3 regions of the Rhizobium sp. Pop5 genome follow, and region 1 is predicted to be linked to each of the others. Evidence: predicted binding sites of a transcription regulator. Region 1 holds the regulator's gene; each other region holds the start of a gene.

Region 1 (10,175 bases):
AGCTACACCCGCGTTGAGCTGAGATTTCCAACAGATGGGGGCCGCTGTCAAGTCGCGGCAGGTGCAAGGCTTCAGATGCGGAAATGCTTCGAGAGCTTAAGGCCCTGGGCCTGGTAGTTCGAGCCGAGGCCAGAGCCGTAGAGGCTTGCGGGCTTTTCCTGCATGTGCTCGTAGACCAGGCGGCCGACGATCTGGCCGTCTTCGAGGATGAAAGGCACTTCGTGGCTGCGCACTTCGAGCACGGCGCGGCTGCCGCGCCCGCCGGCCGGCGCATGGCCGAAGCCCGGATCAAAGAAGCCGGCATAATGGACGCGGAATTCGCCGACCAGCGGATCGAAGGGGGTCATTTCGGCGGCATAATCCGGCGGCACATGCACGGCCTCGCGCGAGACGAGAATATAGAACTCGTCGGGATCGAGGATCAACTCGTTGCGGCCGCGGCTATAGAGCGGTTCCCAGAAGTCGAAGATGTCGTGCTGATCTTTCTTGTCGACGTCAACGACGGCGGTGTGGTGCTTGCCGCGATAGCCGATCAGGCCGTCCTTGTCTCCGGTCAGGTCGATCGAGAGCGCAATGCCGCCACCGGAAACATTGGGCTGCTTGCTGGCGACCAGCGTCTCGCTTTCATGCAGCTTTAAAAGCTCCGGCTCGCCGAGCAGTGCCTGGCCGACGCGGAAGCGGATCTGCGACAGGCGCGATCCGCGGCGCACGACGATCGGGAAGGTGCGCGGGCTGATTTCGAGATAGAGCGGGCCCGCATAGCCGGCCGGGATCTTGTCGAACTCCTGGGCGTAATCGGTGATGACGCGGGTGAAGATATCGAGCCTTCCGGTCGAGCTCTTCGGATTGGCCGAAGCGGACATATCGGCCGGGAGCGCCAAGCTTTCCATCAGCGGCACGATATAGACGCAGCCGGTTTCGAGCACCGCACCCTCGGAAAGGTCGATCACATGCAGGCTTAGCCGGTCGAGCTTGTCCGACACCAGATGCGAGGGGCCTGGCATAAAGCTGGCGCGCACGCGAAAAGCCTTGGCGCCCAAGCGCAGATCGAGACTGGCCGGCTGGATCTGGTCGCGGTCCAGCTCCCGCTCGGAGATAAGACGCCCCGTTTCGAACAGCGCCGAGATTGCGCGGTCAGCCAGAATTCCCGTTTCGCGAGCCATCATGCCCCATCCATCATTTGCCGCCGACAAAACCAAACTCGGGGAATTGACGCAAGCAGCTAACAGCAGTATTGCAGAATTATCCCGTGGTGATTTGGCCGGTCGGCTTGCAGCCACGTTAAACAAGTGGCTAAAAAGACCGGGTGTGAAACCGGTCTGCTTTTGCGGCCGGTTTTTTTGTTATGTGAAGGTGATGGCATGAGCAAGACCTGGCGCCCGGCAACCCAACTCGTCCACGAAGGAACGTTGCGTTCGCAATATGGCGAGACGTCCGAGGCAATCTATCTCACGCAGGGTTTCGTCTATGACACGTCCGAGGCGGCCGAAGCACGCTTCAAGGGCGAGACCGACGGGTTCATCTATGCCCGCTACGGCAGCCCGACCAACGACATGTTCGAGAAGCGCATGTGCGCGCTGGAAGGCGCGGAAGACGCCCGCGCGACGGCTTCCGGCATGGCCGCCGTCACCGCCGCTATCCTCTGCCAGCTGAAATCGGGCGATCATATCGTCGCGGCGCGCGCGCTGTTCGGCTCCTGCCGCTGGGTTGTGGAGACGCTGGCGCCGAAATACGGCATCGAGTGCACGCTCATCGACGGCCGCGATCTTGCCAACTGGGAAAAGGCCATCCGCCCCAACACCAAGGTGTTCTTCCTGGAAAGCCCGACCAACCCGACGCTCGAAGTGATCGACATCGCCGGCGTTGCCAAGCTTGCCAACCAGATCGGCGCCAAGGTCGTCGTCGACAACGTCTTCGCCACCCCGCTCTTCCAGAAGCCCCTGGAACTCGGTGCCCATATCGTCATCTACTCCGCCACCAAGCATATTGACGGCCAGGGCCGCTGCCTCGGCGGCGTCGTGCTTTCCGACAAGGCATGGATCGACGAGAACCTGCACGACTATTTCCGCCATACCGGCCCGGCCATGTCGCCGTTCAACGCCTGGACGCTCCTCAAGGGCATCGAGACGCTGCCGCTGCGCGTCAAGCAGCAGACTGAGAACGCGGCGAAGATCGCCGATTTCCTGGCCGAGCAGGGCAAGGTCGCCAAGGTCATCTATCCCGGCCGCAAGGACCATCCGCAGGCCGATATCATCGCCAAGCAGATGACGGGCGGCTCGACGCTGGTCTGCTTCGAGCTGAAGGGCGGCAAGGAAGCTGCCTTCGCGCTGCAGAATGCTTTGGAGATCGTCAAGATCTCCAACAATCTCGGCGACAGCAAGAGCCTGATTACGCACCCGGCAACGACGACGCACAAGAACCTGACGGAAGAGGCGCGCGCCGAACTCGGCATTTCTGCGGGCACGGTCCGGTTTTCGGCCGGCATCGAGGATACCGACGACCTGATCGAGGATTTCGCACGGGCGCTTTCCAAGGTCTCGGCCTGACCAGCGACAATGGCGGCCGGCCCTGATCGGGTCCGGCTCGCCGCTCCGCCAGGCGGACCTGTTCGGCCGCAGCTTCGGAACAAATCCGCTGACGCCGGCGTTCGCAGTAATATTAACACTGACGATTAGGCTTAATGTTCGAAAACCCTTCGATCATGACCATTTCATCGATGATCAACGTTCCGTTCCTTGACGGACAAGGCCTCTTATAAGATACGGGTAACATATCTTGACTAAGGTGCAAGGCATGTATCGCGCCCTCACAAGAGAGATCGAAGTTGTAGTTGAACCGTTCTATCTGGAGGAGCAATCCGATCCGGAAGACGACCGCTATGTCTGGGGTTACCGGATTGTCATCAGCAATAATTCCGGCATAGCCGTTCGCCTCGTCAACCGCTACTGGAACATCACCGACCAGAACGGACAGGTGGATGAGGTGACCGGTCCCGGCGTTGTCGGCGAACAGCCGCGGCTCAGCCCCGGCGACACCTACGAATATTCCTCGGGCTGCCCGCTCGATACGCCGTCCGGCCTGATGTTCGGCCATTACCAGATGGAAACGGATGAAGGCGAGCTGTTCGATGTCGACATACCCGCCTTCTCGCTGGATTCACCAGGGCTTCTGCGCGTCCTCAACTGAGCCTATTCGGCCGGTTGAAACTCGACCGGCTCGAAGCGGTAGGTGGTCGAGCAGAATTCGCAGGTGACGGCGATCTCTCCGTTTTCCTGGCTCGCCTCGATTTCCTCGGCGCTGAAACCCTTCAGCACACCGCCGATCTTTTCGCGCGAACAGCTGCAGCGGTCGAAGACCGCTCTGGGTTCATAGACGCGCACACCGCGTTCATGGAAGAGCCGGAACAGCAGTCGTTCGGTGCCAACAAGCGGATCGGTCAGTTCATCGGCATCAATCGTCTCGACCAGCGAACGGGCTTCGACCCAGGCGTCATCCTCGCCATGCGGACGGTCGCCGGTATCGCCATCACCTCCATGGAGATCCGGTTGGCGCATGCGCTCCGGGGCCTCCGGCAGAAACTGGGCGACGAGGCCTCCCGCCCGCCAGCGATGGCGCGGCTTGCCGGCCTCGTCACGGTCGAAGAGTTCAGCCGCGGCAAGGCGCACGCGCGTCGGGATCTGCTCCGACTGGCGAAAATAAACGCCGGCGATATCTTCGAGCGAGGTGCCGTCGAGCGCGACGATGCCCTGGTAAGGCTGGCTGAACTTGCCCTGATCGATGGTGAAGGCGAGCACGCCCTTGCCGAGCAATTGCTCCGGCTCGGCCTCGCCCGCTGCAACCGCCTTGGCGAGCAACGCCTGATCGAAACGCGCATAGGCGCGGACATTTTCCGGCGTCGAGAAATCGGCGACGAGAAGATCGACCGGACCATCGCCCTTGGTCTGCACCGTAAACTTACCGTCGAACTTCAGCGAGGTGCCGAGCAGCACCGTCAGCACGACGACTTCGGCGAGCAGCCGGGCGACGGGCGCGGGATAGTGATGGCGCTCAAGGATCGCATCGAGCATCGGGCCGAGCTGGACGGCGCGACCGCGCACATCCAGACCCTCCACCTGAAAGGGAACGACGTGGTCATCGCCGGCGAAATCGAACTGGCCGAGGGCGGCTGCAGCTTCTGCCATGGCTTTCACTCCTAATTTTCAGAGCGACGGCCAAGGTGCCCGACGCTCGCGCGGTCGCCAGTTTTTGACTCGGCGACACCAGATTATGGTTCAGATCGCGCCCAGGCACCAAGCAAGAATCGATTTCTGCGCATGAAGACGGTTTTCCGCCTCATCGAAGACCACGGATTGCGGGCCGTCGATCACGTCATCCGTCACTTCCTCACCACGATGGGCGGGCAGGCAATGCATGAACAATGCATCGTTGCCGGCCTTCGCCATTAAGGCCGCATTGACCTGATAAGGCTGGAAGACATTATGACCTCGGGCCCGATGTTCCTGATTCATGGAGACCCAGGTATCGGTCACCACGCAATCGGCGCCGGCGACCGCACGGTCGGCATCATGGCAGAGCATGATTTCGGCGCCCTCATCGCGGGCCCAGTTCAGATAGTGATCCTTCGGCTCGGAACCAAGAGGCACGGCCATGTTCATGCGGTAGCCGAAGCGCGCGGCGCCCTCGACCAGCGAATGCAGCACGTTGTTGCCGTCGCCGGTCCAGGCGATGGTCTTGCCCTTGATCGGGCCGCGGTGTTCTTCGAACGTCATGATATCGGCCATGATCTGGCAAGGATGGGTATCGTCCGTCAACGCATTGATGACCGGCACGGTCGCATGCTCGGCAAGCTCCAGCAGGCGCGAATGCTCGGTCGTGCGGATCATGATCGCATCGACATAGCGCGACAGAACCTTGGCGGTGTCGCCGATCGTCTCGGCGCGGCCGAGCTGCATCTCGGTGCCGGAGAGGAACAGCGTTTCGCCGCCGAGCTGGCGCATGCCGACATCGAAAGAGACGCGGGTGCGCGTCGAGGGCTTTTCGAAGATCATCGCCAGCATCTTGCCGGCCAGCGGCTTGTCGTCCTTGCCGGTTTTGAAGGCCTGCTTGCGGGCGAGCGCATCGTTCATGATGGTTCTGAGATCGGCTGATGTGACCGCCGAAAGATCAAGGAAATGCTTAGGTGTCATATCGTCTTCCTACCTCGTTCAAGCCGTCTTCTTGACCTTGGACGCGCGAATGCTCTCAGCGGCGCGCTCGATGCGGGCAAGGCCCTCGCGGGCTTCCTCGGCGGTGACGACGAGGGGCGGAAGAAGGCGGATAACGTTATCGCCGGCAGGCACGCCGAGCAGATGGGCGGCACGGATCGCCTGCAGCAGTTCGGCTGAGGGGACTGCGGCCTTGACGCCAAGCAACAGCCCCTCGCCTCTGATATCCTCGATCACATCGGGATAACGATCCTTCAACGAGGCGAGGCCCTGGCGGAAAACCAGCGCGACGTCGCGCACATGCTGAAGGAAGCCATCGGCGAGGATGATGTCGAGCACGGCGCTGCCGACGGCCATGGCGAGCGGATTGCCGCCATAGGTCGAACCATGCGTACCGGCCTTCATGCCGGAAGCGGCCTCTGCTGTGGCAAGGCAGGCGCCGAGCGGGAAACCGCCACCGATGCCCTTGGCGACAGCCATGATGTCGGGAGTGATGCCCGACCATTCGTGGGCGAAGAGCTTGCCGGTGCGGCCAACGCCGGTCTGAACTTCGTCGAGGATCAGCAGCAGGCCCTTCTCGTCGCAGATCTGGCGAAGCGCCTTCATGAACTCGTTGGTGGCAGGACGGACACCGCCCTCGCCCTGCACCGGTTCGATGAGGATTGCGGCCGTGGCATCGGTGACCGCAGCGCGGACCGCTTCGATATCGCCGAAAGGCACCTGATCGAAGCCCGGCGCCTTGGGGCCGAAGCCTTCGAGATATTTCTCCTGGCCGCCCGCGGCGATCGTCGCGAGCGTCCGGCCGTGGAAAGCGCCCTCGAAGGTGATGACATGGAACCGCTCGGGATGGCCCTTGGAAAACTGGTAGCGGCGCGCCGTCTTGATCGCGCATTCGAGCGCTTCCGCACCCGAATTGGTGAAGAAAACCTTGTCGGCGAAGGTGGCGTCCGTCAGGCGCTTTGCCAGGCGCTCCTGACCCGGGATTTCATAAATGTTCGAGAGGTGCCAGACCTTGTCGGCCTGCTCCTTCAGCGCGCCCACAACATGCGGATTGCTGTGGCCGACCGATGTGACGGCGACGCCGGCGCCAAAATCGAGATATCGCTCGCCGCTTTCGGTGATCAGCCACACGCCCTCGCCTCGCTCGAACCGCAGCGGGGCACGAGAATAGGTGTCATAAAGCGGCGCGGCTTCAGCCATGGCGCGATCTCCTGATCTAAAAGTTATGGGGCAACTGACTCCGGCTAAGAAACCAGGCCCGAAAAATCAAAAATGCCGCCTCGCGGCGGCAAGCGGTACTATTTCCTTTTCGCGCTGCAATGTCAACAAAACTGCGCCCTTAGCGCATGCAGCAAGCGTGTACAGCGGCATTTCAAGTCTTCAACAGGCATTATTGCAGAAATGACACGCAGGGGCAGCAAGTTGGGGAAAACCCGAAATTCGATTCATCCGGATTCACGCGACTCTTGTCACGGAGTCAGCCTCACACTAGGTTAAAGTTCAATTACTAGACTGCATGCGGCGGAACTAGTCACCAAAATTGATCAGGCGTTTCTTGTTTCGGAGGCTTCCGGGACAACGGTGAGGGATTCTGCCATCACCAACGCAAAAGGTGGAGACAGGGCATGAACTGGACAGACGAGCGGGTCGAAAAACTCAAGAAGCTTTGGTCCGAAGGGCTGAGCGCCAGCCAGATCGCGGCGCAGCTTGGCGGAGTGAGCAGGAATGCTGTCATCGGCAAGGTTCATCGACTGAGCCTTCCGGGCCGCGCCAAGGCCGGCGGCACGGCCACGACGGCGCGAGCGCCCAAGCGTACTACGTCGGCGCCGCGCGCCCCGAACTATGCCTCGCGCATCGCCACCCGCACCGTTACCCGCCAGCAGGGCGCAACGATGCTGAAGGAAGAGATCGAGATCGAAACGATCGAGGAAATGGAATACGTGCCGAAGGGCAACGTGGTTGTGCCGATTTCCCGCCGTCTCGGCCTGACGGAGCTTACCGAGCGCACCTGCAAGTGGCCGGTCGGCGATCCGCTGAAGGAAGACTTCCATTTCTGCGGCTGCGAATCCCCCGACAACTCGCCCTATTGCAGCTATCATCAGCGGCTTGCCTACCAGCCGGTCAACGAGCGCCGCAGGGCAGCAGCCCGCGTCAGCTGAGCGTGTGACATCGCTGGACATCAGAAACGGGCCGAGCGGCCCGTTTTTTTATGGAGCTTTACGGAAGCTCAGGTTTTGGATTGTCGATCAAGTCGGCGCGTGCAGACCCTCGGCAGAATGGCGAGGATGACATCGCGGGTTTTGCCAGGATTGTCAGCGGTTAGAATGGAAGCCCTCAGGCTTCCATCGAATAGCCGGCGCCGCGGACGGTGCGGATAACGTCCTGCATGTTGGAAAAGTTCAGCGCCTTGCGCAGGCGGCCGACATGGACGTCGACGGTGCGCTCGTCGACATAGATGTCGTGGCCCCAGACGCCGTCCAAAAGCTGCGACCGGGAGAAGACCCGGCCCGGCGACGACATCAGGAATTCCAGCAGGCGGAATTCGGTGGGGCCGAGGCGGACTTCGCGGCTCTTGCGATGGACGCGATGGGTTTCGCGGTCGAGTTCGATATCGCCGCATTTCAGCACCGTCGACAGAACCTCCGGACGGGCACGGCGTAGCATCGCCTTGACGCGGGCGACGAGCTCGGGGGTCGAGAAGGGCTTGACGACGTAATCATCGGCGCCCGTCGAAAGCCCGCGGACGCGCTCGCTTTCTTCGCCGCGCGCCGTCAGCATGATGATCGGCAGGCGCTCGGTTTCCGGCCGCATGCGCAGGCGCCGGCAGAGCTCGATGCCGGAGACGCCGGGCAGCATCCAGTCGAGGATGAGAAGGTCGGGCGTGCGCTCCTGAAGCCTGATTTCGGCTTCGTCGCCTCGAAGGATGGTATCGACCTCGAAACCTTCTGCTTCGAGATTGTAGCGAAGAAGCACGCTGAGCGCTTCTTCGTCTTCAACAACTGCAACTCTCGGGATCATGCGTGTCGGTCTCCTCGCGCATGATCCTTAAACCGGGGGTGATTTAAGCAATGCATCCTGCGCAAATTCAGAATTGGCTGCGACCTGTTTGCGCGCCCGGATGGGCGCGCACGCGATCTTCTGGTCCGGGCGACTGGTCCGGAACCGTTATTCCGTAACCGCGCCAACGGTGTTGGCGCTGTCGTCCTTCGGACGATCACCTTCCGGCTGTGCGCCGGTTGCCATGTAGTAGATCGTCTCGGCGATGTTGGTGGCGTGGTCGCCGATGCGCTCGATGTTCTTGGCACAGAAGAGAAGATGCGTGCAGCTCGTGATGTTGCGCGGATCTTCCATCATGTAGGTGAGGAGTTCGCGGAACAGCGACGTGTACATCGCGTCGATCTCGTTGTCGCGTTCGCGGATCGCATTCGCCTTGTCGGCGGCGCGCGTCGTGTAGACGTCGAGCACTTCCTTGAGCTGGACGAGCGCCAGTTCGGACAGATGCTCCAGGCCGCGGGCGAGCTTGCGGGGAACGCCGGTGCTCTGGACGGCGATGACGCGCTTGGCGGTGTTCTTGCCGAGGTCGCCGACGCGTTCGAGATCGGCGGCGATCCGGATCGAACCCATGATTTCGCGCAGGTCCGAGGCCATCGGCTGACGGCGGGCGATGGTGACGATCGCCTTGTCGCCGATCTCGCGTTCGGCGTGATCGAGGATCACGTCGTCGGAGATGACTTTCTGCGCCAGCGCGGTATCGCCGTTGACGAGAGCGCGGACGGATTCGCTGACCATCTGCTCGGCCAGGCCGCCCATTTCGGAAATCCGCCTGGACAGGAACTTCAGATCATCATCATAAGCGGAAAAAATATGTGTCGATGCCATGGGGCTTTATCCTCGAATAACGGGAAGGCTTCGTGTCGCCAAAATCAGCCGAAGCGACCCATGATGTAGTCCTGGGTACGCGGATCGTCCGGATTGGTGAACATCTTGTCGGTGTCGTTCTCCTCGACGAGATTGCCGAGGTGGAACATGGCGGTGCGCTGCGAAACGCGCGCGGCCTGCTGCATGGAGTGCGTAACGATGACGATCGTGTAATTTTCGCGCAGCTCGTGGATCAGCTCTTCGACCTTGGCGGTGGCGATCGGGTCGAGCGCCGAGCAGGGCTCGTCCATCAGGATGACTTCGGGGCTGACGGCGACGGCGCGCGCAATGCAGAGGCGCTGCTGCTGACCGCCCGACAGGCCGGTGCCGGATTCGTGCACGCGGTCTTTGACCTCGTTCCAGAGGCCGGCGCGCTGCAGGCTGGTCTCGACGATCTGGTCGAGATCGGCCTTCGACTTGGCAAGGCCATGGATGCGCGGGCCGTAGGAGACGTTCTCATAGATCGACTTCGGGAACGGGTTCGGCTTCTGGAAGACCATGCCGACGCGGGCGCGAAGTTCGACGACGTCGATATCGGGATCATAGATATCGTCGCTGTCGAGCGTGATCTTGCCGGTGACGCGGCAGCCGTCGATCGTGTCGTTCATGCGGTTAAGGCTCCGCAGGAAGGTCGACTTGCCGCAGCCCGAGGGGCCGATCAGCGCGGTTACGGTGTTTTCGCGGATGTTCAGGTTCACGTCGAAAAGCGCGCGCTTCTCGCCATAGTAAACCGAGACATCCTGGCCGATCATCTTATAAGGGACGTTGCTCATCTTCCGATCCAGCGCCTTTTCAACTGCTGCTTCCGTCAACATGTTCATGATGTTTAACTCCGTTTACCAGCGGCGCTCGAAGCGACGACGCAAGAGGATGGCGCCCATGTTCATGACGATCAGGAACAGGAGCAGGACGATGATGGCACCCGAAGTACGCTCCACGAAGGCACGTTCGGCCTCGTTTGCCCACATATAGACCTGTACGGGCAGAGCCGTCGAGGGATCGAGCGGTGTCGCCGGCGCGTTGGCGACGAAGGCGACCATGCCGATGAGCAGC
Region 2 (10,175 bases), 2.2 Mb from region 1:
CTATCGGCTGATGGATGTGTGCTCCAACGCCCTTGTTGAGCGCGCTCTTCCGCCTAAATGCTTCTGCTGAGGACATCCATGTCGAAAAAGCATCTCGTGCCGCGTCATAGGGCAGGACAGCAATCATGGGAGAATGTGATGCCAGACCCATTCATCGTGCGCCGCGAGGCGCATATAGCAGCACCCCCGGCTGCGGTGTTTGCACTGATGACCGATCCGGAGAAGATCCTGCGCTGGATGGGAACGGAGGCGCAGATCGAGCCTGAGCCGGGCGGGCTCTATCTCGTCAACGTGACAGGCGCCCGCTTCGCGCGCGGTTCGTTTCGCGAGGTGGTGCCGGTTCATCGCCTGGCCTACAGCTTCGGCTGGGACGGCAGCGAGGTGGTGCCGCCGGGCTCGAGCCTGGTCGAGATCGACCTGATCGAGCAGCCCGACGGGACGCTCCTGCGGCTCACCCATAGCGGCCTGCCGAGTGCGGAGCAATGCGCCGGCCATACGGAAGGCTGGGTGCATTATCTCGGGCGGCTGACCGAGGTCGCCGCCGGGCGCGATCCGGGTCCGGATGTCTTTAGCGGCAGGAAATGAACGGTTTTGCGCGGGCCTCGCCACGGCCCGCAACCGCCTGACATTGCGGAAAAAATGGCCGTCCGGCGCACTGCCCGGCCGTCCGCAAACGCGCCTTTTTCCCCGGCAAACATGAACGCGCAATTCATCCCCAGTTCAATTTGGCATCCCTAAGGTGGGTACGGCTGGATTGAATGGAGTTCGTTATGAAGGCACTTTCTATCGCGGCTGCCTTGCTCGCTGGCAGCCTCTCGATCGGCACAGCTGAGGCCATGCCGATGGGGTCAATCAACGTTCAGAGCAATATCGTCAAGGCCGACTACGCCTGCGGTCGCGGCTGGCACCTGACGCCGTGGGGCGAATGCCGCCGCAACTGGCAACGCCCGCCGATGGCTTTTTATGGCGGTCCGCCGCGCTGGGGCTGGGATGGTCCGCGCTGGCGCCACGAACGCCGCTGGGATCGGGATCGTCGCTGGAATGACGACCGTCGCTGGTATGGCGATCGCCGCTGGGATCGCGATCGTAACTGGGATTGATACCCCGCCCAGAACCAAAACCCCGGAACCAAAACGATGGAGGCCGGCGCGATCTTCGCCCGGCCTCTTTTCATGCGCGGACGCTTGGGCTCAGATCGGAGTGACGAGCCAATGCTTGCCGTCGATCAGCTCTTCGAGCTCGACCGGATCCTTGACGCCGAACTCGAACCATTCGACGAGTTCCTTCGCTTTCCGCTTGCTCTCTTCGGCGGTGAATTCGATCCCGTAGCGCGTGCACCATCGCCGAAGGATCGACGTCAGCAGCGTTATGTCGTTTCCGTCAAGCGGATCTTTCGGCCAGTACGTCGTGCCCATCGCAACCCCTCAATCATACGATGACGAACGGCGCATAATGGAATCAAATCCGCGCAAGTTTAAAGTGTTTTTTTCTTTGTTTTCCACCGCGCTGAATGGTTTTCCACAGGGTTGTTTGGCGGTGGGGTTGACAGGGGTTGCGGGGGATGGCCGCGGGCGCAAGAGCCAAGAGGAAGCGCTGCGTCCGCTTGCGGACGCACCGGGGTTGCCGAGGCTCGGACCGAGTGCAATGCTAGGGCATGGATCTGCCTTCCTCTCTTGCCTGGTTGATTGACGAGGCCGCCGCTTCGCCCGGTCCCGAACGGTTTCTCGCCGAACTCGGGCGTCGGCTGCTGGCCGATGGCTTGCCGCTCGCCGGCGGCGCGCTGACGCTTTCGGTGCCGCATCCGATCATTGCGCGGCGCACATGGCTGTGGCGGGCGGAGAGCGGGACCGTCATCGAGGCGCTGGCCTTCGCCGCGGCACCGCCCGTCGGGGCCGGGCGTGAGTGGCTGGCCGGGCTCGGGCCGGTCTGGGAAGAAAGGATCGGGCCTTCTCCGGACGACCCCATCCTCGGCTGGGCAGGCCTTGCCGACGGGGCAGGGGCTTTTGCTCCTGGTGATGCGGCCCGGCTGCGCGAGGTCGCGCGTTTTGCCGCAGCACCGCTTGCTGCCCTTGCGGCGCGCGAGGCGCGGGCGGCCCTGCTCGAAGCCTATCTCGGCCGGCGCAGCGCTGCCCGGGTGCAGGCCGGCGCGCTTGCGCGCGGCACAGGCGAAATCATCCGCGCCGCCCTTCTCTGCGCTGATCTCAGAGATTTCACCGCCCTTTCCGAAGTGACCGAGCCGTATGCGATGATTGCAGCGCTCGACGCCTATTTCGACCGTGTCGCCGGCGCCGTGCATGCCTTCGGGGGCGAGGTGCTAAAATTCATGGGCGACGGCGTGCTCGCGATCTTTCCCGTCGCGGGCGCCTCCGGCGAAGAGGCCGGGGGCGATCGCAATGCTTGCGAGGCGGCGCTGAGGGCGGTCGCCGCCTGCCGCGCCGGCATGGCCCATCTCGACCAGCTGCGCCGGGCGCAGGGGCTGGCGCCGCTGCCCTTCGGCGCCGCACTGCATTTCGGCGAGATCCTCTGGGGCAATATCGGCGCGGCCGACCGGCTTGACTTCACCGCCATCGGTCCGGCTGTCAATCTCGTCAGTCGCCTGGAAGGGCTTTGCAAGCCGCTTGGCCGCAGCGTGCTGATCTCGGGCGCGGTGGCGGCGAACACTGGATCAGCCCTCACGCCGCTTGGCGAGCACGCCTTGCGCGGCATCGCCGAATCCTGCGCCGTCTTCGCCTTGCCGGAAGATTAGCGTGACGCCCCAGGTGCGGGGCGCGGCGATCAGCCTGGTGTCGCCTATCCCTGCGTTGCAGGCTTTCAGTCCGGGCTATGAGGCGAGGGGGCGGAGCTTCTCTCATCGGCGGGCGACCTCGCGTCGCGCTCGCATCTCCTGATGTATGTATAATTTGCAAAGAAATGTTTGCAAAGTTTTCTTTGCAAACTATACTCTCGGCTCATGAAAAAGCCGCGCCCACAGCCCGCCACAGATGCCCGTACCCTCAGCCGGGTCGTTCCCGATCCGGCCGCGCTGAAGGCGCTGGCGCATCCGGTGCGGCTGCGCATGCTCGGCATGCTCCGGGTGGATGGCCCGGCTACGGCGACGCAGCTGGCCGTGCGCCTCGGCTTGAACAGCGGAGCCACGAGCTATCATCTGCGCCAGCTTGCCCAATATGGTTTCATCGAGGAGGCGCCGCATGTCTCGCGGCGCGACCGCTGGTGGCGCGCAAGCCACGAACTGACGTCAGTGCCGGCGAGCGAGATCGAGGGGGAGGCGCTCGATCTCGACATCGCCTTCAACCAGGCGGTACTCTCCCTGCAGGTCGGCCAGATGCAGCAGGCGGCGGAGGAATATGCCGAACTGCCGGCCGAATGGCGCAAGGCGAGCACGGCGAACGACATCATCATCCCGATGACGGCAGAACAGGCCGAGGCCCTGACCCGGCGGCTGACCGACATCATCCTGGAAGCGATGCGGGCAGCGCCGCAGCTCGGCGAGGCGGCGTCTCGGAAGCCCGGCATGGTTCCCTTCTCGGTCATGCTGCACGCCTTTCCCTATCCGGGCCGCCTGCCGCATCGCGAGGGGGAGGAGGAGCCGTGAGGCGGGGCGGGCCGTTCCTGGCACTTGCCGCCGCCGAGACGCTGTCGCTTTCCGGCACGCGGCTTTCGACCATCGCCATTCCCTGGCTGGTGCTGAGCGCGACCGCCAGTCCTGTGCTGACGGGGCTGACGGCGATGATGGAAATGCTGCCCTATGTGATCGCCAAGGCGCTCGGCGGGCCGCTGATCGACCAGGTCGGCGCCAAGCGCATCGCCATAACCTGCGACCTGGCCTCCGTCGCTGTCGTGGGGCTGGTGCCGCTTCTCGATCTCTTCGGTCTGTTGAGCGTGCCGATGCTGCTGCCTGTCGTCTTTGCCATGGGCGTGCTGCGCGGCCCATCCGATGCCGCCAAGCAGGCGATGGTTCCCGATATCGCAGCACTCGCCGACGTGCCGCTCGAGCGGGTGACCGGCGTCGCCGGCGCAATCGAGCGGCTGGCCTCGACGGCGGGTGCGGCGGGCGCCGGCGCGTTGATCGGGTTGATCGGCCCGGGCCAGGCGCTCCTCGTCAATGCCGCCACCTTTGCCGCCGCCGCCCTGATCGTTGCGGCCGGCATCCCCGGCATCAGGCGCACCGCCGAGCGAGCCGCCACATCAGGCGGACGTCCGGGCATGGTGTCTTCCTATCTCGACGATCTCCGGGAAGGCTGGCGCTTTCTGCGCGGCGATGCGGTGCTCGTCAGCATCGTCGCCATGGTGGCTATCACCAATCTCATGGACCAGGCCTATGGGGCGGTGCTGCTGCCGGTCTGGACGCGGGAGACCGGCCACGGCCCGGAGCTGCTCGGCGCCATGCTGGCCGCCTTCACCGGCGCCTCGATCGCAGGGGCTGCGATTGCGGCTGTCATCGGCGAGCGCATGCCGCGCCTGATGGTCTATACGGTGGCCTTCCTGCTGACCGGATTTCCGCGCTTTCTGGTGCTTGCACTCGATGCGCCGCTCGGCTCCGTCTTTGCGACGCTCGCCGTCGCAGGATTTGCCTCGGGTTTCCTCAACCCCATCCTGTCGGCGGTGATTTTCGAGCGCATCCCGAAGCCGCTGACCGGCCGCGTCACGGCGATGAACGCCGCCCTCTGCTTCGCCCTCATTCCCTTCGGCGGCCTCGTCGGCGGCGCTTTGATCAGCGGCATCGGCCTTGCCGCAGCGCTGTTCGTGACCGGGCTTGCCTATCTCTGCGCAACACTTGCGCCGCTGGCGCTAAAGAGTTTCCGCGGCTTCGAAAAGGCGCTCGCCTGAAGGCCGAGCCTCACGCTTTATGCCCCAGTTCTTCGACGATCAGATCGATAAAGCCGCGCACGCGCGGTTCGATAAGGCGTTTGTCGGGATAGAGGATCACGATCTTTGCCTCGTCGGTCTCAGGGTCCGGCAGGACCTGACGCAGGCGGCCGGCGGCGAGATCGGCGGCAATGAAGAAGTCGGGCAGGAGAGCGATGCCCAATCCCGCCAGCGCCGCATCGCGGATGGCCTCGCCGCTGTCGAGCCGCAGGCGGCTTACCCCCGGCGCCTTGATCCAGGTCCCGCCTTTGCCGCGAAAGCGCCAGCCCTGCCGTTGATTGCGGCACATAAAAAACAGGCAGTCGTGGTCGGCGAGATCATCGATATCGCGCGGCTCGCCGCGCTCGGCGAGGTAGGAAGGCGAGGCGCAAAGCCGCGTCTTGTAGGCGGCGATGACGCGCGAGGCCAACCCTTCATCCGACGCAGATGCGTTCGTGCCGATCCGGATCTCCAGATCAAAGCCTTCCTCGACGATATCGGCCAGGCGATCGGTGAAGCTCACCTCGGCCTGGAGATCGGGCCAGGCGCGAAGATATTTTTCGAGCAGCGGCAACACCACGAGCCGCCCGAAGGCGCGGGGGACGGTGAGCCGGAGGACGCCGCGCGGCGTGCCGCTGCGCCCCGCAACACTTGCTTCGGCCTCGTCGACCGAGGCGAGGATATGCAGCCCGCGCTCATAAAACAGGCGTCCTTCGTCGGTCAGGCTCAGCGTCCTCGTCGTGCGGTTGAGCAGGCGCGCGCCCAGCCGGTCTTCCAGGCGGATGACCGCCTTTCCCGCCGCCGAACGCGACAACCCCATGGCCTGCCCACCGGCAATAAAGCTTCCGGCATCGACGACGGCCATGAAGATCAGGATATCGTTCAGGTTGGTGCGCGGCATGAGGCAACTCGAGCGGTTCTACGGCCATAACTCGGTCAGCCATGCAATGGTTCAAGGTTTGGGCTGTGGACGCGCGTCGAGGCGATCAGGGAGGGGACGCCGAATGTTGGCGGCATGCCGTGCGGCACCCCCTCTGGCCTGCCGGCCATCTCCCCCACAGGTGGGGAGATTGGCTGGGCGTACTGGCTTCCCCAAACAATTAGGCGTCGTGGTTGTCGCTGCCGTTAGAGAGCGAGCGATGGTCAAGCCTCTTGCCGATCTCCACCCTTGTGGGGGAGATGGCCGGCAGGCCAGAGGGGGGTGCCACACGGCACGTCCGCTCTTGGTCGCCCTGACAAGACGATGCCCACGCCCAAAGCCCGCTCGTCAATCAAGCCGTCAACGCAACCCTCAACGCCAGCCGAGCGCCGGCGCGACGTGGGTCAGGATGGCTTCGATGACATGGGCGTTATACTCAACGCCGAGCTGGTTGGGCACGGTGAGCAGCAGCGTGTCGGCCTCGGCGATCGCCTCGTCCTCGGCGAGCTGCTTGATCAGCACGTCGGGTTCGGCGGCGTAGCTGCGGCCGAAGATCGCGCGGGTCTTTTCGTCGATGAATCCGATCTTGTCGCCTTCTTCGCCGCCATAGCCGAAATAGGCGCGGTCGCGCTCATCGACCAGCGCGAAGATGCTGCGGCTGACCGAGACACGCGGCTGGCGCGTATGGCCGGCCGCCTTCCAGGCCTCGCGATAGGCGCGGATCTGGGCGGCCTGCTGGACGTGGAAGGGCTCGCCCGTCTCGTCGTCCTTCAGCGTCGAGCTCTGCAGGTTCATGCCGAGCTTGGCGGCCCAGACGGCGGTGGCGTTGGAGCTTGCGCCCCACCAGATGCGCTCGCGCAGGCCTTCCGAATGCGGCTCGAGACGCAGCAGGCCCGGCGGGTTCGGAAACATCGGCCGTGGGTTCGGCTTGGCGAAGCCTTCGCCGCGCAGCACTTCGAGGAAGACTTCGGCGTGGCGCCTCGCCATGTCGGCATCGCTCTCGCCTTCCGGCGGGCCATAGCCGAAATGGCGCCAGCCGTCGATCACCTGCTCGGGCGAGCCGCGGCTGATGCCAAGCTGCAGCCGCCCTCCGGCGATGAGGTCGGCCGCACCCGCATCCTCGGCCATGTAGAGCGGGTTCTCGTAACGCATGTCGATGACCGCGGTGCCGATCTCGATCCGGCTGGTCCTGGCGCCGACGGCTGACAGCAGCGGGAAGGGTGCTGCGAGCTGGCGGGCGAAATGGTGGACGCGGAAATAGGCGCCATCGGCACCGAGCTCCTCGGCCGCCACCGCAAGGTCGATCGACTGCAGCAGCGCATCACCCGCCGAGCGCGTCTGCGACTGGGGCGAGGGCGTCCAATGCCCGAACGAGAGAAAACCGATCTTCTTCATGCTGATGCCGCACCTTGGTCTGTTGCGCTTGTGGTCAACGGGTCATGGCACAGTTTGGGCGCGGATGACAATCGGAACCGGCGGGCGCTGGCTTGCGGCGGTTGCGTCTTCCTTCGTGCGTTCGCGCACTTGATACCCCCTAACCACTTGCCGATCTCCCCCACAAAGAGCGAGATCGGCAAGTGGCTAGACCTTCCGGTCTCTCTACCGTGTCGTCGAGCTGCAAGGCCAATTGTTTGGGGAAACCGTTGCGTCCGGCCGATCTCCCCACCTGTGGGGGAGATGCCCGGCAGGGCAGAGGGGGGTACCACACGGCACGCCTTTTATAGAATCAGCCGCGATCGCTCGGCCCGAGCTCTCCTCAAGCGAAAAGAGAGGCAATCCCCTTAAGCAATTGAGCGCGAGTCGGTTTCCGCTCGCGCCGATCACATACCCAATCTCAACAGCAAGCCGCCGCTTTCGGCGTTTCCGTTCCTGCAGCCCGGCAGCGGCACTATGTCGCCACGAGCGTGTTACGCCAGTCACCAAATTTCTACACGTTGTGTGTAATGACTTTTTCATTACCTGCCGGCGACGGACCTAGCCAGCTCTCACATTCCCGGCCTCCCGCCTGTATCTCCTCGATCGGGCGGGCGGCGGACCAGGCGCTCATGGATCCGGATATCAGCTCTGTCGGCCTAACTCAGAATCCGTGAGTTTAATCAAATGGTTGTAGCGCTATGTGGCTCGAAAGCCGCTCAACGCTTTCGGCATCATGCTCCGGCGCAAATTGAAGGAACTTCCCATGAAATATATCGATCATATTGCCGATCCGTCGCGTCCTTGCGCCATCGTCGCCCATCGCGGCGCCTGGCATGAGGCTCCCGAGAACAGCCTTGCGGCGATCGAAAAGGCGATTGCCGCCGGCTACGACATCGTCGAAGTGGATATCCGCCGCAGCGCCGACGGTGTGCTGTTCATCCTGCATGACGATACGCTGGAGCGCATGGCGGGCCTCGACCTCATTCCCGAGGAAATGACGATCGCCGAAATCACCAGCCTGAGGCTGCGCATGGCCGATGGCGGTCCGAACCAGCCGTTTACGACCGAGACCGTTCCGACGCTGGAACAGCTGCTCGAAACCGCGCGCGGCCGTATCTTCGTCGATCTTGATATCAAGCACCTGGAGATGATGGAGATCGTCGCGGCCAAGATCAAGGAAATGGGCATGGTCGACCAGGTCGACCTCAAGGCGCCCGCCGGCACGCCGGAGGCGCTCGCCTGGCTTGCCGGGCAGCGCGGGATCGACGGCATCCCCTTCATCGGGCTGGCCACCTTCCATGAGGAAAGCGCCGATCAGACAGCCGAGGCGATCCTCTCGATCCGGCCTTTCATGTGCGAAGCCAAGTTCGATCGGCTGGAGACGCTGGCCGGGCTGCATCAGCGCCTTCGCGAGGCCGGGATCTCGCTCTGGGTCAATACGCTCGATCAGGTCTCCTCCGGCGGCCTGACCGACTGCGCGGCCCTTGCCGATCCCGATGCAGTCTGGGGCCGGATGATGGCGGCTGGCGTCAGCGTCATCCAGACCGACCAGCCGGCCGCGCTCAAGGCCTATATCGAGGCGCGGCTGAGGTGAGGGGATTTCCAATGGGGACGCCGCCAGCCGCGTATGTCAGGTGCAAACGGAACTTGCGCCCAACGCCAAAATACCGATGCTTCCCCGGAGGCATTTCAGGTCGCAGCAGATATCAGGAGATTGAGCTTTGGGAGTCGAGATAGTCCGCGTTCCCGTTGATTGGCATCACCCGGAAGAGGAGGGTGAACTCGTGGTCGGGGGACACCATGAGCCGCTTTACTACATGGACAGCGCTTCCAAGACCGCCTTCCAGCTTTATGAAAATGTCAGCGAAGGCTCCCCTGTGAGCCCGGTCTTCCCCACCAGCGAAAAGCTCGTGGAATGGCTGAAGCAGAAGGGCTGGACTACGGAATCCGTCGAGTTCCTGCTTTCGAACGGACATGCGCCCACCGCGATTGCGTGCCTGTGAATGGCGCCGCTACACTGAGAACGCCGCCGCGTCGGCGACTGGCTTTGCGCGGCCGGCACCAGTTTTGGTAGGCGGTAGCACGGCTGCATAGTACGCAGTTCTGGATTCTTGTACGGTGCGTGTGGCACCCCCCTCTGCCCTGCCGGGCATCTCCCCCACAAGGGGAGAGATCGGATGGGTGCGATGGTCTCCCCAAACAACTGGCGTCGCAGTCGGGCGAAACGGTAGATCAGGGTGGAGTTCGGGCTACTTGCCGATCTCCCCCCTTGTGGGGGAGATGCCCGGCAGGGCAGAGGGGGGTGCTCCGCCCTGCCAAGCTGAAACGAGCCTCAGCCACGGAGCCAGGTGAAAGCCGCTCATCAGCAGGTACATCGGCACCATTCCGCCGAGAGGAAAGGCATCCGGTGTGGACATGCAGATCATATCAGGACTACCGGTCGCGGCCGTCAGCAGCGCCATGACGGCGAAGGTCGGGGCGGCGGCGAGCGAGAGCCAATCGGCTGCGGCGTAGCGGGCGGGTTTGCCTCGCCAGCCCGCTGATCCGTCCGCTGCGGCGGCGAGGGACAGCCATTCGGCGGCGTTGAGAGCGGCACTGCCATCCGGGATCGCCAGGCCAGCCGAGGCGGCCGGATCGCCGCCTCCTTTCACGCTGTGGAGGGAGAGGGCCATCACCGTCACTCCGTGCCGTAGCGGTCGTGGTGGCGCCACCAGATGCCGGTTTCGTTGCGGCCCTTGGGGGCGCGGTCGAGCCATTGGAACATGCCCCACAGGCCGTCGAGCCCGCGCGCATAGGTGGAATAGCTGTGGTAGACGGCGCCGTCGATGAGTTCGAAAGCGCTGACTCCAGGCCGGTCGCGGGTGTAGGTGGGAATGTCGGTGCCGGTCATGGCGGCCATCTGGCCGACCGGTCCTTCGCCGCCGCTGGTCTGAGATTCTGCGATTGTCTTGTCCGCAAGCGGCCCGGGGGCGGCCGGTTCGCGCCGGTAATTATA
Region 3 (10,175 bases), 390 kb from region 1:
CGATCCCGGAGCCGCTGCGCTTCCTCGAGCCGCGCGAGACCGAGACGCGCAAGATGCATGCGCTTGAGGAATACGGCCTCATGCATGTGAAGCTCTACGAAGATATCGCCCGCAACGGCCGCATCGCCACGACCTACGCCTATCCGGTCAAGGTGCATGGTCGCTACGTCATGGATCCCTCGCCGACGCCGAAATTCGACAATCCGAAGATGCACAAGTCGGAAGCGCTGCAGCTCTTCGGCGCCGGACGCGAAAAGCGCATCTATGCCGTGCCGCCCCATACCGACGTCGTCAGCCTGGATTTTGAAGATCATCCCTTCGAGATCCAGCGCTTCGGCAAGCCCTGCGCGCTCTGCAGCGCAGAGGACGTCTACCTTGATGAGGTCATTCTCGACGACAAGGGCGGGCGCATGTTCGTCTGCTCCGACACCGATCATTGCGAAGACCGCCGGGCGCAAGGGCATGCCGGCGAAATGCTGGCCCGGGAGGCTGCAGAATGACCGATATACCGCTTCTCAAGGTCAACGACCTCTCGAAATTCTACGGCAACCGCATCGGCTGCAGGAACGTCTCCTTTGAGCTCTGGCCCGGTGAAGTGCTCGCCATCGTCGGCGAATCCGGCTCGGGCAAGACGACGCTGCTGAACTGCATCTCCACCCGGCTGATGCCGACCACCGGCAGCGTCGAATATCACATGCGCGACGGCAACTACCGCGACCTCTACCATATGAACGAGGCCGAGCGGCGCTTCCTGATGCGCACCGACTGGGGCTTCGTCCACCAGAACCCGGCTGACGGGCTGCGCATGACGGTATCGGCGGGCGCCAATGTCGGCGAACGGCTGATGGCGATCGGTGACCGGCATTACGGCAAGATCCGCGGTTCGGCGATCGATTGGCTCGAGCGCGTCGAAATCGACGCCGACCGCATCGACGACCAGCCGCGCGCCTTTTCCGGCGGCATGCGCCAGCGCCTGCAGATCGCCCGCAATCTCGTCACCGGCCCGCGCCTCGTCTTCATGGACGAGCCGACCGGCGGTCTCGACGTCTCGGTGCAGGCCCGTCTGCTCGACCTCGTGCGCGGCCTCGTCAACGATCTTGGCCTCTCGGTCATCATCGTCACCCACGATCTCGCCGTCGCCCGCCTGCTCTCGCACCGCATGATGGTGATGAAGGACGGCTACGTCATCGAACAGGGGCTCACCGACCGCGTGCTCGACGATCCCAGAGAGCCTTACACGCAGCTGCTCGTCTCCTCGATCCTGCAGGTCTGAGGTCCGGAACAAGGAAGAATAATCATGCCAACGCCCCTCGTCGTTTCCGAAGTCTCGAAGAGCTTCACCATGCACCTGCGCGACGGCATCAGGCTGCCTGTCGTTTCCGATGTCGCCTTCTCGGTTGCGTCAGGCGAATGTGTCGTGCTCGGCGGTCCCTCGGGCATAGGGAAGAGTTCGCTGCTCAAGATGATCTACGGCAATTATGCCGTCGACACGGGCCAGATCCTCATCCGCCATGACGGGCGCATTGTCGATCTTGCCTCCGCCGATCCGCGCACAGTGCTCAACGTGCGGCGCAATACGCTCGGCTATGTCAGCCAGTTCCTGCGCACCGTACCGCGCGTGGCGGCGATCGACGTCGTTGCCGAGCCGCTTGTGGCGCGCGGCGAGGAAGCCGCCGTTGCGCGGGAAAAGGCGGGCGCACTGCTCGCCAAGCTCAACCTGCCGGAGGCGCTCTGGCAGCTTCCACCCGCCACCTTCTCCGGCGGCGAACAGCAGCGCGTCAATATCGCCCGCGGCTTCATCACCGATCACACGATCCTGCTCCTCGATGAACCCACAGCCTCGCTCGACGCCAGGAACCGCGCCGTCGTCGTCGACATGATCGCGGAGAAGAAGAGCGCCGGCGTCGCCCTTCTCGGCATCTTCCACGACGACGAAGTGCGCGAGGCGGTCGCCGACCGCATCCTCGACGTCCAGCAATTCTCGCCTCGAAAGATCGCCGCATGAGCCGCAAGCTGGGCATCGAGCCCGACATCCACGAGACGGCATCCGTCAGCGAAACCACCTTCGGGCGTTATACGGAGGTCTCGGAACGTTGCCGGATCAGCGAAGCCACGGTCGGCGACTATTCTTACATCATGCAGGATGGCTCCGTCTGGTGCGCGACGATCGGCAAGTTCGTCAATATCGCCGCCGCCGTGCGCATCAATGCCACCAACCATCCGACCTGGCGCGCGACGCTGCATCACTTCACCTATCGCGCCGCCGATTACTGGCCGGATGCCGACATGGAGACGGACTTCTTTGCCTGGCGGCGCGCAAACCGCGTGACCATCGGCAACGATGTCTGGATCGGCCACGGCGCGACCATCCTGCCGGGCGTCACCGTCGGCAACGGCGCGGTCATCGGGGCCGGCGCCGTCGTGTCGAAGGACGTCGCGCCCTATACGATCGTCGGCGGCGTACCGGCCAAGCTCATTCGCGAGCGCTTTCCGAAAGAGATCGGCGAGCGCATGGACAAGCTTGCCTGGTGGGATTGGGAGCACGACCGTTTGCGCCTGGCTTTGCAGGATTTCCGCAACCTGAGCGCGGAAGATTTCCTGGCCCGATACGGTGGTTAAACCTGCGATATAGGCCGGGAGAATTGTGACACCACTTACACAAATATGACATTGGAGGTTCATGAAGCAGGACTAATGCGATGCTGACCACGGCCTGGAATGCAAGGAAAGAGCATGATGTTCGAGCTGAAGGATGTCACACGTCGTTTCGCAAAAAAGCTCGCCGTCGATGCCGTTTCGCTCTCCATTCCCCAGGGCCAGATGGTCGGCATCATCGGCCGCTCCGGCGCCGGCAAGTCGACGCTCCTGCGCATGATCAACCGCCTTCAGGAGCCGAGTTCCGGCTCCATTCATTTTGCCGGCGTCGAGGTTTCCGGGCTTCGCGGCCGGGCGCTGCGCAACTGGCAGCGCGATTGCGCGATGATCTTCCAGCAGTTCAACTTGGTACCGCGCCTCGACGTTTTGACCAATGTCATGCTTGGCCGCCTCAACCACCGCTCGACGCTTCTGAGCCTGCTCAACATCTTCACGCGCGAAGAGCGCGTGCATGCGATCGCCGCACTCGAACGCCTCGGCATCGAGCAGACGGCACTGCAGCCGGCGGGTACGCTTTCCGGCGGCCAGCAGCAGCGCGTGGCGATCGCCCGCGCACTGATGCAGAACCCCAAGATGGTGCTTGCCGACGAGCCGATCGCCTCGCTCGACCCGCTGAACGCCAAGATCGTCATGGATGCGCTGCGCGATATCAACGAGCGCGAGGGCATCACCGTCATCACCAACCTCCACACGCTCGATACCGCCCGTAATTATTGCGAGCGCATCGTCGGCATGGCCGGCGGCCGTGTCGTCTTCGACGGCAAGCCCTCGGAGCTGACGGCCGAAGCGGTGAAGGAAATCTACGGCACGGGCAAGGACGGCGCCGGCATCGACGAAACGATGACCTCGACCTCAATCAATATCGCTCCCGAGAGCGCCGACAATCAATCCGCCGGCGTCCAACCGCTGGCATTGGCCGGTCTCTGACAGAGGCGGCCGCGATCGAACGCCCGCGTCAAGGGCACACTTCTTCGTAACGGAAAGCCGGGGACACCGGTCAACAGGAGAGAACGCATGTTGAAGAAAGCACTCTTTGCGGCAACGGCGCTGTTCGCGCTCGCCGGCGCCGCCAATGCTGCAGACCTCAAGGAATTCCGCATCGGCATCCTCGGCGGCGAGAACGAAACCGACCGCCTGCGCAACTATGCCTGCCTCGCCGACCATCTGAAGCAGGAATTCGGCTTCGAGAAGGTTTCGCTATTCCCGGCCGCCGACTATGACGGCGTCATCCAGGGCCTGCTCGGCGGAACGCTCGATTTCGCCGAACTCGGCGCTTCCGGCTACGCAGCCGTCTACATCAAGGATCCGAAGGCCGTTACGCCGATCCTGACGACGCAGCAGAAGGACGGCTCGACGGGCTACCACTCGATCGGCCTCGCTCTCAAGTCTTCCGGCATCAAGACCATCCAGGACGCCAAGGGCAAGAAGCTCGGCTACGCCGATCCGGACTCCACCTCGGGCTATCTCGTTCCGCTGACGCAGATCCCGAAGGACACGGGCATGCCGAACGACAAGTTCTTCGCCTCGACCCAGTTCAACGGCGGCCATGAGAACAACCTTCTTGCCGCTTACGACGGCAAGGTCGATGTCGCCGTCGACGATTCCTCGGGCATCGGCGATTTCAAGGACGGCTACACCTCCGGTACCTTCCGCAAGGAAGTCGACAAGGGCGCCGTCGATCCGAACAAGCTGGTCGAAGTCTGGCGTTCGCCGCTGATCCCGAACGGCCCGCTCGTTGTTCGCAACGCTCTCGGCCAGGACTGGCAGACGAAGCTCGCAGCCTTCTTCACGGCCCTGCCGGAAAAGGATCACAAGTGCTTCGCAGCCATCGAAGGCGGCGATTACAAGGGCTACGCTCCCGTCAAGCACGACTTCTACAACACCGTCGTCGAAGTCCGTAAGGCTGCCATCGGCGGCTGATCGGCCTTTGGAATGCGGGGGGCGGCCGGAAAACGGCCGCCCTTTCTTTGTAACCGGGCGGGGCGTCCATGACTATTGCCGATACACAGCCGCACATGCAGAGCACTGAGGAGATCGGCACCGCCTGGGGCCGGATGGTCGCCAAGCGCCGCTTCTATACCGTGCTCGGCCTGGTTATCCTCATTGCGGCTTTCGTGAGCTCCGTCCGCTTCGCCGACGAGAGCAATGCCGGCCATTTCTTCGAGCGCCTGCCGCATCTCTTCGATTTCCTGAGCTGGCTCATTCCCAAGGATTGGAACGACGTCTGGCGCGCGCTGTTCGACATGGCGAGCGTCAACGACAAGGGCGGAGAGGAATTCAATTTCGACAAGGGCCGTGTCTATATCTGGGGCGCCTTCTACATTCCCGAATATTTCGAGCTGATGATCGTCACGATCAACGTGGCGCTGATCTCGACGATCATCGCCTTCGTCTTTGCCGTTCCCCTGAGCTTCTTTGCCGCCCGCAACCTGACGAATTCATGGCCGCTGCGCGTCTTGACCAAGCGCCTGATGGAATTCCTGCGCGCCTTCCCCGAGATCGTCATCGCCGGCCTGTTTTCGGCGATCCTGTCGATCGGGCCGGTCGCCGCGATCATCGCCATCACCCTGCATACGATCGGCGCGCTCGGCAAACTCTTCTACGAAGTGGCCGAGAATATCGACATGAAGCCGCATGAGGGCATGAAAGCCGTCGGCGCCAACTGGTGGGAGCGTGTGCGTTTCGCCGCCCTGCCGCAGGTGCTGCCGAATTTCACCTCCTATGCGCTGTTGCGGCTCGAGATCAATGTGCGCGCTTCGACCATCATCGGCGCCGTCGGCGGCGGCGGCATCGGCGAGGAGCTGAAGCTTTCGATCTCGCGCGGCTTCGGCGCCAAGACGATGGCGCTCGTTCTCCTGCTCTTCGTGACGATCGTCGCCGTCGACCAGTTCTCCGCATGGCTGCGCCGCCGCCTGGTCGGCGAGCAGGCCTTCCTTCTGCAACATTGAGGCTGCCATGACGGTGATCGACGCAAACCGCATGAACGAGATCGAAGCGCGCTATCCGGAATATTTCCACCGGTCGTTCCGCCAGCGTTTCGGCGGGTTGATGATCCTCATCGCGACGCTGCTCTACGGCCTCTATGCCGTCTGGTTCTTCGACCTGCCCAAGCTCTTCGCCGAAGCTCATTGGGAGCGCGTCGGCATCTATCTCAGCCAATGGGTGAGCTACGACGTTAAGCCGGATTTCCGCATCCAGGACGACGGCTCGATCGAGGTGCGCTATCCCCGTTTCTCGCCGCTCGGCGACAATCCGCACCCGGACTGGGTGGTCAACAATCCCGATGGCAGCATCACCGTCTCCATCAGCGGCACCGGCCGCAGCGTCACCGTTTCGAAAAGCGAAACGATCGTGACCGCGCACGGCCTCAGCGTTCCCGTCGAAGTTTCAGGCGGCGCGCCGAAAGTCGTCGGCCCGGTGCCGAGCTGGATGACGGTCTACGATGACAACGTGCTCGCCGATCTCGGCTTTGCCGGCGACGTCAGCATTTCCGTCGACCGCGTGAAGGTCCGCAAGCGTTTCCTCGGCTGGGCAAATTTCGTCTTCGACACGCAATCGTCCTTCTTCGACAAGCCGGCAAGCGAAGTCCTCAGCCTCATCGTTTCCGGCCCGCGCATCAAGCCCGACCAGTCCAACCTGTCGCTCGCCTTCGACGACATCTGGAACAACAGCGAATGGCAGCATGGCGACGTCTGGACCAAGCTTTTCCAGACGATCGTCATGGCTTTCCTCGGCACGCTGCTTGGCTCGCTCGCCGCCTTCCCACTTGCCTTCATGGCAGCGCGCAACATCACGCCGAACCGCTTCCTGAACCAGGTTCTGAAGCGCTTCTTCGATTTCCTGCGCTCGGTCGACATGCTGATCTGGGCGCTGTTCCTGACGCGCGCCTTCGGTCCCGGCCCGCTTGCCGGCAGCGGTGCGATCTTCCTGACCGAGACGGGCACGCTCGGCAAGCTCTATTCCGAAGGGCTTGAAAACATCGACAACAAGCCGCGGGAAGGCATCAAATCGACCGGCGCTGAGACCGTACTCGTCCATCGTTACGGCATTATGCCGCAGATCGTTCCCGTCATCGTCAGCCAGACGCTCTACCAATGGGAATCGAACGTGCGCGGCGCTACCATCATCGGCGCCGTCGGCGCGGGCGGCATCGGCCTCAAACTCTGGGAGGCGATGCGCACCAATGCCAACTGGGAAAACGTCGCCTACATGGTCATTCTGATCCTGATCGTCGTCTTCCTTTTCGACGCCGCCTCGAATGCGCTGCGCCATCGGCTGATGGGCACAAAAGCGCACTGATCCGCCCGCCAAAAGGCGATGGCGGCGCTGCCGTCATCATCATTCTGTCACGGAAATCTTTTAGCCGGGAACCTGCTTGCGGTACGCCGCCAAATCACTGCACATTGCGCTCCCCGTCTCGACGATCCCCAGGATAAAAGCCTTGCGCTACGCTCTCTATTTTTCGCCGCCGCAGGATGATCCCCTGGTCGGCGCGGCCTCGCTTTGGCTCGGCCGCGACGCTTTCACCGGCGAGACTTATCCCGCGCCGGAACACGAGAAGCTCGGCGCGGCGGAGCAGTTCGAACTGACCGCCGACCCTCGCCGTTACGGTTTTCACGCCACGATCAAGGCGCCATTTTCGCTCGCAGCTTCCGTCACCGAGAAAGATCTCATGACCGTTGCCGAGGATTTTGCCGCCCGTACGCCGGCCTTCGAGATCCCTAAGCTGGTGCTCGGCCAGCTCGGCCGTTTTTTTGCCCTTGTTCCCGGTTCTCTTCATCAACCTCTTCAGGATTTCGCCGCGAAGGTGGTAAAGTCCTTCGAGCCGTTCCGTGCAGCGCTTTCCGAGGCCGATTTAGCGCGGCGCAACCCGGAGAAGCTTAGCGACAGCCAGCGCGCCAATCTGCTGCGCTGGGGTTATCCTTACGTCATGGGGGATTTCGGCTTTCACATGACGCTGAGCGGCCAGGTGCCCGAGACGCGCGCCGAGGTGATGAGAGAAATTCTGGCCAAGCGTTTTGCCGATTTCACCGGCCGGCCACTTTCGATTTCCGGCCTTGCCGTCTTCACCGAGGAGGCGCGCGGCGCCCCATTCAAAGTTCATTCCTGGCTGCCGCTTGCCGGCGCCAAACGCTGAAAGACCTTACGCTATGAGCAAAGAGACCGTGTTTTCCAACGCCCGCATCGTTCTTGAGGATGACATCCTGTCAGGATCGATCCTCATTCGCGACGGCAAGATTGCCGACATCTCGGAGGGCAATTCGGTAGCCGGCGAAGATTTCGAGGGCGATTACATCATTCCCGGCCTCGTGGAATTGCATACCGACCATCTCGAAGGCCATTACCAGCCGCGTCCGGGCATCCGCTGGAACAAGACCGCCGCAGTCCAGGCGCACGACGCTCAGATCGTGACCTCAGGCATTACCACGGTCTTCGACTGCCTGCGCATGGGCGCAGACGAGGACGGCGGCTTCGAACATGGCGAGATGCGCGAGATGGCGGACGCCATCCAGGCGGCGGAGAAGGAAGGCAGGCTGCGCGCCGAACACCTGCTCCATCTGCGCTGCGAGGTTTCGGCGGATAATGTGCTCGAACATTTCGCCGATTTCGAAAACGACCGGCATGTGCGGCTCGTCTCGCTGATGGATCATGCGCCCGGCCAGCGGCAATTCCAGACGATGGATCAATATATCTTCTATTACCAGAAGAAGCGGGGCTTGAGCGACGAGGTGTTTGCCCGTTTCGTCGCCAAACGCCAGGCGGAATCGGCGCGCAATTCGACGCCGCATCGCAATGCCATCGCCAAGGTCTGCGCCGAGCGCGGCATCACGGTCGCAAGCCATGACGACGCGACGCTGTCGCATGTCGACGAGGCGATCGAAAACGGCGTGCGCCTTGCCGAATTCCCGACCAGCTTCGACGCCGCCCGGGCCTCACACGAGCACGGCATGAGCGTGCTGATGGGCGCGCCGAACATCGTGCGCGGCAAATCCCACTCCGGCAACATCGCCGCCCGCGACTTGGCCGAAATGGGCGTGCTCGACGTGCTTTCCTCAGACTACGTGCCGCTCAGCCTGTTACATGCACCGTTCATCCTCGCCGACGAGGTGGAAAGCATCACGCTGCCGAAGGCGATCGCCATGGTGACGTCGACGCCCGCGCGCACCGTCAGCCTCGACGATCGCGGCCGGATCGCAACCGGCCTGCGCGCCGATCTCGTCCGCGTTCATCGCTCGCATGGCGTGCCGGTAACACGCTCCGTCTGGCGCCAGGGACGCCGTGTCGCATGATGCCGTACGAACCCCATCCCGGAGCAGGAGCCGAACGTGGCATCATGGTCGTCGTCGTCGGGCCGAGCGGCGCCGGCAAGGACACGCTGATGAACCTTGCCGCTCGGCATTTCGCCGGCCGCGCCGACGTTCATTTCACCCGCCGCGTCATCACTCGTCACCGGGACGCCGGCGGCGAGGATCATCTCTCCGTCTCCCTCGAAGGCTTTGCGGCCATGGAGCAATCAGGCTCCTTCGCCGTCTGGTGGGAAGCGCACGGCCTGAAATACGGCATTCCGGCCGAAGTCTCGGTGGCGCTGTCGCGAGGCCATGTCGTCGTCGCCAACGGTTCGCGTTCCGCGCTTCACCGTTTCCAGGCGGCCTTCCCACGACTCAAGGTCATCAATGTCACTGCAAGCGCAGAGGTGCTGGCCGGCCGGCTGGAGGCGCGCGGACGTGAAACGCATGAGGACATCATGGCACGGCTTGCCCGCGGTCCGCTGACGGTGCGTGGCGACTACGATGTGACGGAGCTCGACAATAGCGGCTCGCTCGAAGAGGCCGAGAAGAAGATGGTCGCGATCCTCGACGGACTGCTGGCCGAGGTGCACTGACCAAGAGGAAGCAAATGCGCGCCATCAAAGTGGTCGACTATGATCCCTCCTGGCCGCGGCTCTTTGCCCAAATCAGTACCGAGGTCGCTGCCTTGCTCGGCAGCTTCGTGCTTTCCATCGACCACATCGGCAGCACGTCGGTCCCCGGCCTCGCCGCCAAGCCGAAGATCGACCTCGATGTCGTCGCGATCTCCGATGAGGTTCTGCCGATGGCGATCGACGCGGTCAGCGCTACCGATTTCGTCTTCCATGGCGATATGGGGGAGAAACGCTGGGCCTTTACTCGAAATCACGACGCTTATGGCCTCAGGCTCTATCTTTGCGGCCCCAATAATCGCGCCCATGGGGAGCGGATCGTGTTTCGCGACTATCTCCGGGATCACCCCGAAAGGGCCACAGCCTACGCCGAGCTGAAACGCCGGCTGGCTGCGGAAGCAGGCGGCGATTGGGATTCCTACACGGGCGGCAAAACCGCATTCGTCAGCGAGACGCTGCGATTGGCAAGCTTGAGGACGTGAGATCAGCGCCGCTTATCGACCCGGATTACCGCTTTCATGAGAGGCGTGACCTCCGGTGGTTTCGGCGATCGACTGCTGCAGCCATGCTCGGAAACGGGCCGACGTCACCTCATTCCAGC

Evidence for each region. The regulator PhoB, encoded in region 1, activates phosphate uptake and scavenging genes when phosphate is short. The targets are predictions, from matches to a motif close to TGTCATNNANCTGTCAT.
Region 2: NE852_RS13945 (glycerophosphodiester phosphodiesterase family protein) is a predicted target of PhoB. The motif match lies at 7,704-7,720, and genes of this name have one in related genera.
Region 3: phnC (phosphonate ABC transporter ATP-binding protein) is a predicted target of PhoB. The motif match lies at 2,654-2,670, and genes of this name have one in related genera.

Annotation. Positions count from the first base shown of each region.
Region 1 is NZ_CP099399.1:141,599-151,773, reverse strand. Features, by position in the region: tRNA gene NE852_RS02920 (tRNA-Gly) at 1-12, opposite strand, end outside; gene NE852_RS02915 (2'-deoxycytidine 5'-triphosphate deaminase) at 72-1,166, opposite strand; SAM riboswitch at 1,240-1,318, shown strand; gene NE852_RS02910 (O-succinylhomoserine sulfhydrylase) at 1,362-2,546, shown strand; gene apaG (Co2+/Mg2+ efflux protein ApaG) at 2,794-3,186, shown strand; gene NE852_RS02900 (Hsp33 family molecular chaperone) at 3,189-4,181, opposite strand; gene argF (ornithine carbamoyltransferase) at 4,272-5,186, opposite strand; gene NE852_RS02890 (aspartate aminotransferase family protein) at 5,205-6,404, opposite strand; gene NE852_RS02885 (GcrA family cell cycle regulator) at 6,830-7,363, shown strand; gene phoB (phosphate regulon transcriptional regulator PhoB) at 7,539-8,222, opposite strand; gene phoU (phosphate signaling complex protein PhoU) at 8,370-9,083, opposite strand; gene pstB (phosphate ABC transporter ATP-binding protein PstB) at 9,128-9,943, opposite strand; gene pstA (phosphate ABC transporter permease PstA) at 9,959-10,175, opposite strand, start outside.
Region 2 is NZ_CP099399.1:2,353,446-2,363,620, reverse strand. Features, by position in the region: gene NE852_RS13985 (SRPBCC domain-containing protein) at 139-585, shown strand; gene NE852_RS13980 (GCG_CRPN prefix-to-repeats domain-containing protein) at 771-1,100, shown strand; gene NE852_RS13975 (hypothetical protein) at 1,191-1,415, opposite strand; gene NE852_RS13970 (adenylate/guanylate cyclase domain-containing protein) at 1,655-2,746, shown strand; gene NE852_RS13965 (helix-turn-helix transcriptional regulator) at 2,951-3,592, shown strand; gene NE852_RS13960 (MFS transporter) at 3,589-4,827, shown strand; gene NE852_RS13955 (LysR family transcriptional regulator) at 4,838-5,746, opposite strand; gene NE852_RS13950 (LLM class flavin-dependent oxidoreductase) at 6,137-7,159, opposite strand; gene NE852_RS13945 (glycerophosphodiester phosphodiesterase family protein) at 7,944-8,774, shown strand; gene NE852_RS13940 (hypothetical protein) at 8,902-9,183, shown strand; gene NE852_RS13935 (hypothetical protein) at 9,430-9,852, opposite strand; gene NE852_RS13930 (thioredoxin family protein) at 9,858-10,175, opposite strand, start outside.
Region 3 is NZ_CP099399.1:4,180,938-4,191,112, reverse strand. Features, by position in the region: gene NE852_RS22640 (alpha-D-ribose 1-methylphosphonate 5-phosphate C-P-lyase PhnJ) at 1-500, shown strand, start outside; gene phnK (phosphonate C-P lyase system protein PhnK) at 497-1,273, shown strand; gene phnL (phosphonate C-P lyase system protein PhnL) at 1,298-2,005, shown strand; gene NE852_RS22625 (DapH/DapD/GlmU-related protein) at 2,002-2,619, shown strand; gene phnC (phosphonate ABC transporter ATP-binding protein) at 2,737-3,582, shown strand; gene phnD (phosphonate ABC transporter substrate-binding protein) at 3,670-4,575, shown strand; gene phnE (phosphonate ABC transporter, permease protein PhnE) at 4,644-5,603, shown strand; gene phnE (phosphonate ABC transporter, permease protein PhnE) at 5,611-6,954, shown strand; gene NE852_RS22600 (DUF1045 domain-containing protein) at 7,097-7,792, shown strand; gene NE852_RS22595 (alpha-D-ribose 1-methylphosphonate 5-triphosphate diphosphatase) at 7,806-8,945, shown strand; gene phnN (phosphonate metabolism protein/1,5-bisphosphokinase (PRPP-forming) PhnN) at 8,945-9,538, shown strand; gene NE852_RS22585 (GrpB family protein) at 9,553-10,056, shown strand; gene NE852_RS22580 (LysR substrate-binding domain-containing protein) at 10,069-10,175, opposite strand, start outside.